Regions from separate parts of the Bacillus sp. AFS017336 genome, predicted to be linked through region 2. Evidence: riboswitches for the same ligand, from Rfam matches in the RefSeq annotation. Region 2 holds a riboswitch; the other holds the start of a gene.
What was found. A riboswitch is a leader RNA that binds a small molecule or an ion and turns the genes downstream of it on or off. The one in region 2 is predicted to bind cobalamin.
Positions count from the first base shown of each region.

Region 1: it holds a riboswitch for cobalamin, as region 2 does, so the genes downstream of both, CN601_RS09540 (ABC transporter substrate-binding protein) here and CN601_RS19480 (acyl-CoA thioesterase) in region 2, are expected to answer to the same signal.

Region 1 is NZ_NUCO01000019.1:18,707-23,753, forward strand. It holds gene CN601_RS09530 (response regulator transcription factor) at 1-285, shown strand, start outside; gene CN601_RS09535 (ATP-binding protein) at 285-2,072, shown strand; cobalamin riboswitch at 2,246-2,418, shown strand; gene CN601_RS09540 (ABC transporter substrate-binding protein) at 2,543-3,502, shown strand; gene CN601_RS09545 (FecCD family ABC transporter permease) at 3,468-4,520, shown strand; gene CN601_RS09550 (ABC transporter ATP-binding protein) at 4,517-5,047, shown strand, end outside.
Region 2 is NZ_NUCO01000034.1:51,258-56,304, reverse strand. It holds gene abc-f (ribosomal protection-like ABC-F family protein) at 1-1,062, opposite strand, end outside; gene CN601_RS19480 (acyl-CoA thioesterase) at 1,439-1,933, opposite strand; cobalamin riboswitch at 2,279-2,424, opposite strand; gene CN601_RS19475 (DUF4349 domain-containing protein) at 2,831-3,757, shown strand; gene CN601_RS19470 (hypothetical protein) at 3,910-4,164, shown strand; gene CN601_RS19465 (dynamin family protein) at 4,233-5,047, opposite strand, start outside.

The DNA of each region.
Region 1 (5,047 bases), on a different contig from region 2:
ATCGATAATGATGCTCATAAAGTAATTGTAGCTGGTGAAGATATAAGCTTAACGCCAAAAGAATATGAGTTATTATTATTTTTAGCGAAGTCACCTGAGAAAGTTTTTGATCGAGAAACATTGTTAAAATCTGTATGGCAGTACGATTTTTTTGGGGATTTACGAACAGTTGATACACATGTCAAACGACTTCGAGAAAAATTAAGTAAGAGCTCTGAAGATGCTGCAAAAATGATTGTCACAGTATGGGGCGTGGGTTACAAATTTGAAGTAGGTCAGGAGTAATGATTCTAAGAAGTTTAGTTGGAAAGCTTTGGCTTACAATTATATTATTAGTATCTCTTGTGTTATCCTTTCTGACATTTGTCTTAATAGGTTTTTTTGAAAAATTTTATATTGACCTTCAAGTACAAAATATGAAGGATGACGCTTCAAAAATTGCACAATTAATTGAAAATGGCCAACCAATTTCAAATATTGAATATTTATCAAATAATATTGTGAGTAGGTATTCAAGAGTAATTATTTCGATTGATGGTCAAAAACCGTGGTATTCAAACAATACATATGGAATACAAGATTTACCTTTTAAAGAAATACAAAATGATGATGTATTAGACCAAACACTAACTAAAGATAAAGAGGTTAGTAAAAGACTAGTCTACGGTGAAAATAGTGAAAGGGAAAAATTAGTTGTTGGTGTGCCGTTAAATGCTAATGCAAAAAATGGAGCTGTATTTGTTTACCAAACATTGCAACCTGTTAAAGTAATGATTCACCAAACAACTAATTTTGTTTTGCTCGCTGCATCAATTGGAATCGTATTAACAACATTTTTCTCTTTTTTCCTTTCATCAAAAATTACAGCACCGTTAAGAAAGATGAAAGAAGTTGTGGGTAGTATGACTTCGGGTAATTTTAATGTGAAAGTGCCAATTCATTCTAGTGATGAAATTGGAGAGCTAGCCTATTCATTTAATAAAATGAGTAAACAATTAAATTTTAATATGAATGCATTAAAGCAAGAGAAAGAAAAGGTTTCTAATATAATTACAAGTATGGTAGATGGCGTTATTTCAATCGATAATGAAGGACGAATTATAACAACAAATCCACCGGCAGAACGCTTTTTAAAAATGCTTAATGATGATTATTTTGAAGAAGAAACCTCGTCACTCGTTTTAACGAAGGAATTACTAGATTTATTTGAATTAGTTGTTGTAAGTGAGAAAAAGCAATTTATTGAATTAAATTTTGATCAAGGTAATTGGCAAGTTTTAATGTCACCACTTTATAATCAGACAAATATAAGAGGCGTTGTAGCTGTAATCCGAGACGTGACAGAACAAAGGCGTTTGGAGAAGATGAGAAAGGATTTTATAGCTCATGTCTCTCATGAGTTACGTACTCCTATTTCTTTACTACAGGGCTATAGCGAAGCGATTGTAGATGGTGTAGCAGAATCTAAAGAAGAAATGCAAGAGTTGTCACAAATTATTTATGATGAGTCACTTCGAATGGGTAGATTAGTAAATGATTTGTTAGATTTAGCAAGAATGGAAAATGGTTTTACTGAATTGAATCGAGATCATGTCCCATTGATTCAATTTGTAGATCGAATTTTACGTAAGTTCAAAGGGCTAGCAAAAGAAAAAAATATTAAGCTATTTGGTGAAATCGATAATGTTCCACATGTAGATGTATATATCGATGAAGATCGAATGGAGCAAGTTTTTACTAATTTAATTGATAATGCTATTAGACATACAAATGAAAATGGCAGAATAATTGTATCTGTAAGTCAAAATGAAACATCGACAATATTTAGTTTCATTGATTCGGGTGCAGGGATTTCAAGTGAAGATTTACCATTTGTGTTTGAACGTTTTTATAAGGCCGATAAAGCTCGTACTAGAGGTAGGAGCGGTACTGGTTTAGGGTTAGCAATTGTTAAAAATATTGTCAATGCTCATGGTGGATCAATCAAGGTTTCAAGTGAGATTGGACATGGAACGACATTTAAAGTGAAAATCCCTCATGATTTACGAATGAACGAAAAAGATGTAGAGTAATCTTGTTTCATATAAAACATTTTCCTGAGATTTTAGTTTCTAAACTTCAAGTTAAATAAAGTTATGTTTGGACTGTTCTCACCTGGATAAATAATTGAAATATAGTATTTTACACAACAAAATATAAATAAAATAATTGAATTCTTACTCAATATATCTTACGATTGAATTAATGAAATATTGATGAGTTTAGTGCAAGTATTGCTTAAAAGGGAATCTGGTTACAATCCAGAACTGTCCCCGCAACTGTAATGTGGACGAAACGGCTATCCACTGTTCGAAAGAATGGGAAGGACGGAGTAGGTTGAAGCAAAGTCAGTAGACCTGCTAAAGTCATCCTTGTTCAATTCTTCGGGGAGTAAGAGTTTGAAGCAGCAGTTGCAAGACTTCTTGTATATGTATGTTGTTTCAGCCCCGTTCAAAATGAATGGGGTTTTTTTTATGCTTTCCAAAATTTTAGGAGGATTCAAATGAAGAAGTTTTTAGCTAGTTTTATCATGATTTTATTGTGTTTAGGTTTATTTGGTTGTACTAATGATACGACACCAAAAAAATCGAATGTAGGTACAGATGAACAAGCAACTTTTCCAATGACTGTTAAAGATGCTACGAAAAAAGAAGTTACGTTAAAAGAAGCACCTAAAAGAATCGTTTCACTAATTCCAAGTAACACAGAAATCCTTTACTCTATTGGAGAAGGGAAAGAGGTCGTTGGAGTAACTGATTTTGATAATTATCCAAAGGAAGTAAAAAACATTGATAAAGTTGGCGGAAACAATGCTGACATGACTTACAATGTTGAAAAAATTATTTCTCTAAAACCTGATTTAGTATTAGCTCATGAATCAAGTTTAGGAATTTCTGCAGATGGCTTAGAGCAATTAAAACAAGCAGGAATCAATGTGTTTGTCGTTAAAAATGCTGCAACTATTAATGATGTATATGATACAATTTTACAAGTTGGAGAAATCACAGGTAAAACTAAGCAATCTAAAAAAGTAGTAAGTGGAATGAAAACAAAATTAGATGAAATTAGCAAAAAAACAGCTAAAGCAGGTACAAATCCAAAGGTTTGGCTTGAAATATCAGGTCCACCAGAAATATATACAGCAGGCAAAGGTACTTTTCTAGATGAAATGATTTCGATGATTCATGCTAAAAATATAGCTGAAAATCAAAAAGGTTGGGTACAGTACAGTGAGGAATCAGCAATAAAAGCAAACCCAGACGTAATTTTGACTACTTATGGTGATTTTACTCCAAACCTAGAAAAAACGATTATAGCTAGAAAGAACTGGCAAACAGTAAGCGCAATCAAAAATAAACGAGTATATGATATTAATGCAGATACAACATCTAGACCAGGTCCAAGACTTGCAGAGGGAGTCGAAGCAATTGCAAAGGCGGTTTACCCAGAGCTTTTTAAATAATACATATTTAATCTTTATCTTTCCAATTATTTTATTAATTTTTCTATTTATTTTAGGGGTTTCGATTGGTTCTACATCGATTCCCTTTTCTTCTATCATTTCTAGCTTTTCTGATGATATATTTAAAACTAATTATGTTCCAGCAGATATTCAAACAATTGTTATGAATATCCGTGTGCCAAGAGTTTTGTTAGCTGGATTAGTAGGAGCGTGTCTTTCATTAGCTGGAGTCGCGTTTCAAGGTATACTTAAAAATCCATTAGCCGATCCTTTTACATTAGGTGTTTCTTCGGGCGCATCTGTAGGAGCAGTGTTTGTTTTATTTTTTCAAATAAGTTTACCGATTGTTACTTACTTTACTTTACCAGTAGTTAGTATTTTATTTGGTTTTGGTACACTTTTAATCTTATTATTATTTGTAAGAAAATTAGATCGCTCTTTAAATGTCGAAACAATCATATTAGGTGGAATCATAATCAGTTCATTTTGTTCTGCATTGTTATCATTATTTATCACATTTTCGAATAATGAATTACGTGCAGTAATCGGCTGGTTAATGGGGAATATTGGAAGTAGAGGTATTCAGTATTCTTTAAGTTTACTACCATTTTTAATTGTTTCATTTTTGATTTTATTTAGTCAAAATAGACATCTAGATGCGATGACATTTGGTAGTACAAATGCAAAGCATATAGGTATTGATGTGAAAAAATCTACTTATCTAATTTTGCTAACAGGAAGTATTTTATCTGGTGCAGCTGTAGCGGTATCTGGAACAATTGGGTTTGTAGGGTTAGTTGTTCCGCATTTTACTAGACAGCTAGTTGGTCCACTACATAAAAAATTACTGCCATTATCAATGATAAATGGAGCCATATTTTTAATAGGTTCCGATATTTTATCGAGAGTAGTACTCGCGCCTCGAGAATTACCAATTGGAGTAATTACGTCCTTAATAGGTGCTCCAATGTTTGCGTTTATATTACTATCACTGAAAAGAAATAGAGGAAAAGTATGATTAAAAGTCAAGATATCTCATATTCATATGATGGAATTCATACAGATTTGGATGGACTCACCTATTCGATCAATCAAGGAGAATGGCTAGGGATTATTGGACCTAACGGAAGTGGGAAGTCTACATTTTTAAATATTCTATGTGGACTTTTTAAACCTTCTAAAGGAAATGTTAAGTTAGATGGAGAATTAGTTTCTAGTATGTCTAATAAACAAATAGCTAAAAAGATTGCTGTGTTGTCTCAACAAAATTCCTATACATTTTCATATGAGGTAAAAGAAACCGTGAAATTAGGGCGACTAGCCCACTCTTCTTCTTTTTTTCCTAGTTGGACAGATCATGACGAAACAGCCGTTAGAAGCGCAATGTCAATGACAGGTACTAATAAGATGGAGAAGAGCTTAATCAATGAAATTAGCGGTGGTGAAAGGCAAAGAGTATTTCTTGCCCAATGCTTTGCACAAGATACCCCATACATTTTTTTAGATGAACCAAGTAACCATTTAGACTTGATGCATACAATTAAA
Region 2 (5,047 bases):
TTTTTCAGCGTATGAGAAATCTACTTTTTCAAAGGTAATCATTTGCTTTGCAGTGAACGTTTCATTTTCAAAGCTAGCTGCAATTGTCTTAACTTCTTTCGGTTTCTCTACTTTTCTTTTCTCTAATCGTTCTAAATCCTTTTCCTTAGATTTAAATCTTAATGCGTTTTTTGCAGCTTGTTTCTTGGCAAAAGGATCACGTTCACTCGCTGCATTATGCGAGCTTGTAAACCATTGTTTATATTGATTGATCGTTTCGATTAACTTTTTCTTTTCCGCTTCTTGTTTTTCATATTGAGCTTGCTGGGTTTTTCGCTCATGTTCTTTTTGAATTTTATACGCTGAATAGCCACCATTATACTTAAATGTGCCAGCATGCGTTAATTCAACTGTAACGAGCGCAACATCATCAATGAATTGTCGTTCATGTGATATAAAAAGCACACTACCTTTAAAGTTTTTTAACCACTCAGTTAACCATTGAATCGACTCCGTATCTAAATGATTTGTTGGTTCATCTAAAATTAATAGCTTAGGTTGTTTCATCATCACTTTCGCTAATTTAACTTTTGTTTTTTGTCCACCACTTAAATGACTGAACGGGATATTCCATAACTCTTTCGGTAATTGAAATTTCTTTAATACTTGATCTATTTTATTTTCAAAGTCATATCCATCTAATTCTAAATACTTACTTAAATATTCATTATATTTATCAATGTTTTTTTCATTAGATAGGTCAAGCGATAACTTTTCTAAATTCTTCTTTATTAAATAACGTTCTTGATCAAATGATTCGATTACTTCCCTTGCTGTAAGTAATTCCTGGTCTTCTTCATCTGTTAGAAGCCAACCTATATCATCTTTTGAATATTGAATTTGCAAAAACCCTTTATTAAGCGGAATATTTCCTAAAATTGCATTTATAAATGTTGATTTCCCAACTCCATTTTCACCAATTAAAGCAACTCGTTCGCCTTCTTTTAGTTCTAGATTTCCATTTTTAAAAATTGTCATTCCGTTTAACTCTATTTCAATGTTCGATGCTTTTATAATAAACATATATTTCACTCCATCCGATTTAAAAATATCCCTCTGTTTTAGCCCAGAGAAAATAAAAACACACAAGCAGTATCTGCCTGTGTGTAAATTGGATGTAATTTAATAAGCCTAGTACATACGAAAAAGTATATACAAAGTTTAGTTATTATTAAATAAACCATTTTTTTAATTGAATGGATTTACTTAATATTCATTATGGGCTCAAAAAATAGACATACTTATCCAATTTCTCTGTTATCAGGCAGAGTACTTTTTTGCTATTAATTCTTTAGCTTTAAAAGTTATCGGATATTGTACATAGTGTCTAAATTTGATGCCTCCTTAAAAATATTAATTTAATATTAGCTTACTTTTAGTATGATTTCAATCATTACTTTTATTCTTTCCAAATTAATGCCAATTCCTTACTTAGTTTTTTTCTTAATTGGCGACTTTCTAAACGCTTAAATGCTAATTGCTGTAATTTAATTTCTTCTTCAGTTTCTGGTATTGCCTCTACTACTTTATGAGGTTTTCCATCTTTTAGTGCAACAAAAGTTACAAAACATGTTGCCGCCACTCTTTTTTCACCTGAAAGAAGGTCTTCTGCAGTAGCTCGTACAAATACTTCCATTGAGCTTGAGCCTGTTAAGATGACAAATGATTCATAATAAATGCAATCACTTTCGCGAACTGGACATAGAAACTCGACTGAATCCATCGATGCGGTTACACATTCCATTCTCGAATGCTTTGTTGCTGAAATAGAAGCAATTAAGTCCATTGCTGCAAGCATCTTTCCACCGAATAATGTACCATGGTTATTTAAATCAGTTGGAAATATTCTACTACTATCAAATACTCTGGATTCTTTAACGTATCTACTGTTCATCGGTTTCTCCCTACTTTTAATTAATTGAATTATGTATTTCTCTAATTTTTTTGATTTTACCAAAGTTAAAATTCATCTTTTTTTGTCTCATGGCGAGTCTTTATTTCAAATTCAGGCTTTACCCAATTTCATCAATTCTTTCAACTTTGCTGTCTTACATGTTTAATTTCCATCGTTTTTTGCATGTAAAATTGGAAGTTTCATAAATTCCCCTAAAAAAATAAAAAGCATTTTCATCTCAAAAAAGATAAAAATGCCTTAAGATCGTTGGAAAACATAAAATAATGACAATACTTTAAATTAAGCTTTCTTTCAAAAGGCACCTCCCTATCTCTCGTAGGTCAAACAGCGTCGTTAGAATAGGCAGGTCTCCTGACTTTAGAATTTTCATCTATTACAGTGGCGGGACCGCGTTGGAATTTCACCAATCTTCCCTTTTAAGTAAATGAATTAATAAGAATTTCATTTACACCTATTCCCTACTATTTAGTTTTCATTATTTTGTCATAAAATACAAAAATAGTCAAAATATTTATTTCTTTTCCAAAAATAATAATATTCATTCATTATATCTTAATAACTTTTCTATTAAATAAAAGTAACTCACCATAGATTTGCATGTGGTTTTTCATACTAAAAAATATACTTAAAATGTTCAAAAATTGGTTTAAATACCACACTTTCCCTTACTTCTATTTATGGTATAGTAGGTTAAATTAGAAATTTTTAACAAATATAAAATCTGCAACTAAAAAATAATTACTATCGCAATCGAATGTTTGATGAAAGATTAGGAAATAAAGGGAAGGAATACAAACAAAAATTAAACAACTAACCAAACTAATTACGGATCTTTCCAACCCTTAAATTCGACCTACATATGAGGTGATTAAATTCATGTTAATTTATCGTCGTTTTTTTAAAAACTTATTTTTAATACTACTTGTATGTTTATTCGTTTCTGCATGTTCAAATCCTGACTCAAAAAAAGAAATAAGTAGTATGTCATCAAAATCGTTAAAACAAGATCAGAGGGGCTTTGTAAATAACACTGATGCTTCGGTCAAAGATCAAAAAAAGCAACCTTTCGAACAACTTGAAGCTAGTAATCGCAAATTAGTAAAAACAGCTGAATTACAGCTCGAAACAAAGAAATTTGATAAAACCATTTCAGCTCTTGAAAAATCAGTTAGTAGTTCGAGCGGCTATATCGAATCGAATCATATTAGCGGAACATCCATATTGGAAAAGTACTCTAGTAACAACTCTGAGCAATCACCATCAAGAACTGCAAATTATACAGTAAGGGTTCCATCAACAAATTTAAATGAATTTCTAAATAATTTAAATAAGATTGGAAACGTAATTTCAAAAACTGTTTCAACTGATGATATATCCAATCAATACTTTGACACAGAAACGCGTATGAAATCATTAAAAATTCAAGAAGACCGTTTATTGAATTTATTAAAAAAAGCTGGCTCTTTAAAAGACATTTTAGAAATTGAAAAGCAATTAACTGATGTTAGATACGAAATTGAAAGTTTAACAACAACTTTAAAAAGTTATGATTCAGCTGTAAACTACAGTACAATCAATCTTTTTATTAATGAAGTTTCATCGATTACTGATACAACTCCTCCAAAAACGATTGGAGACCGGATTGGTGTAACATTTAAACAAAATGTTGATGCAATCGTAAGTGGATTTAAAAATACGACAGTTTTCTTGATTGGTAATTCTCTTATGATTATTATTTGGTTTGCGATCATTGCAGTTGGTTATTTTATAACGCGGAAAGCCATAAAAAAATATCAATTATAAAACATACCTAAATAGTTTTAAGATAGCATTCTTAAGAATAGAATTTAGTTAGATAGAATAAACCTTTTACCATTTCTCAATATAAGTATCTATTTTACTAATCAGTTTAATAAGTTAGTTTAAAAAACAACTTATAGAAGGAGAACTATTATATGAGTCATCTCTTATTAAGTAGACTAGGTAATTGGAAAATACAAATTCATTGCCACGCTGGTATTCGAACTGTAGGAAATGAGAGAGAAGTTCTTTTACTTGATGAAGAACATGAAAAAATTGCACACTTTTCAATTGATTCAAAAGGAGCCTTTTTAATCCTTCAAATCCCTTGGGGTGGCTATGTGAAAATTAAAGAGGGCTATCAAACAATTGTTGTACATATTCCTTATGAAGAAGTTGCGGAAGAATAATTGTCTTTATTATTGATTTAATAACTTGAAAAAAGAGTGTGCCATTTTGATATTGGCACACTCTTTTATTATTTACGTAATGTTAAAAACTCTAATTGTCTTAAACGCACTGTGAAGAATGTAATCGGATCAAAGTAAATACTTGGATTTGATTTCATGTCATCTAAAGTACGGTTATAGTTAGAAATTGCTAATCTTATTTCATCAACTAGCTCATGAATTTGCTCAAATGGAGCATTTAAGAACATAGCTAAATCTCTTGGTAAAGTCTTTTCAAACATTTCAAATTGTAGGAAAAACTTAGTTGATAGGTCAGATGTAACATCATCGTAGTTTACATTATCAACATATTTTTGGTATTGAGCAACAAGCTTCGATTTATTTTGAGGTAATAAACCTAATAAGATTCCTGAGCTCTTTAAAATAAATTGAGATGGTGATGAGTTTAATAATATATTCATCTCATCTAATTGAGTCATACTAGTCATTCGATCTGCATCACGGCGCCAGTCATCTAATACTTTAAAGTCACACTCAAGGCTTAAATATTCATTTCCAATATACTCATTTAAAGAATTACTCATTTCTGCTAAATAGCTTTGAGTACCTTCTAGTAATACACCAGATTCTTTAATCCAATTTTGAAGTGCTTCATTTAATTTTGGTAAAGTAGTCGCTCTGACATACTCACCAATTCGTTGATTCATCTCTTCATTTACAGTTTCAAGAATAGTACTGAAATCACTATCTTCTTTAATTAAATCTTTACATTCCTTTAAAAGGCCAGGAACACTTAATTTTAAGTCATATTTTAATTCGTCTTTTAGCTCACGATATGAGTTTTTAATTGTATTTAAATGTTCCATTTCTTTATCTTTTAAAG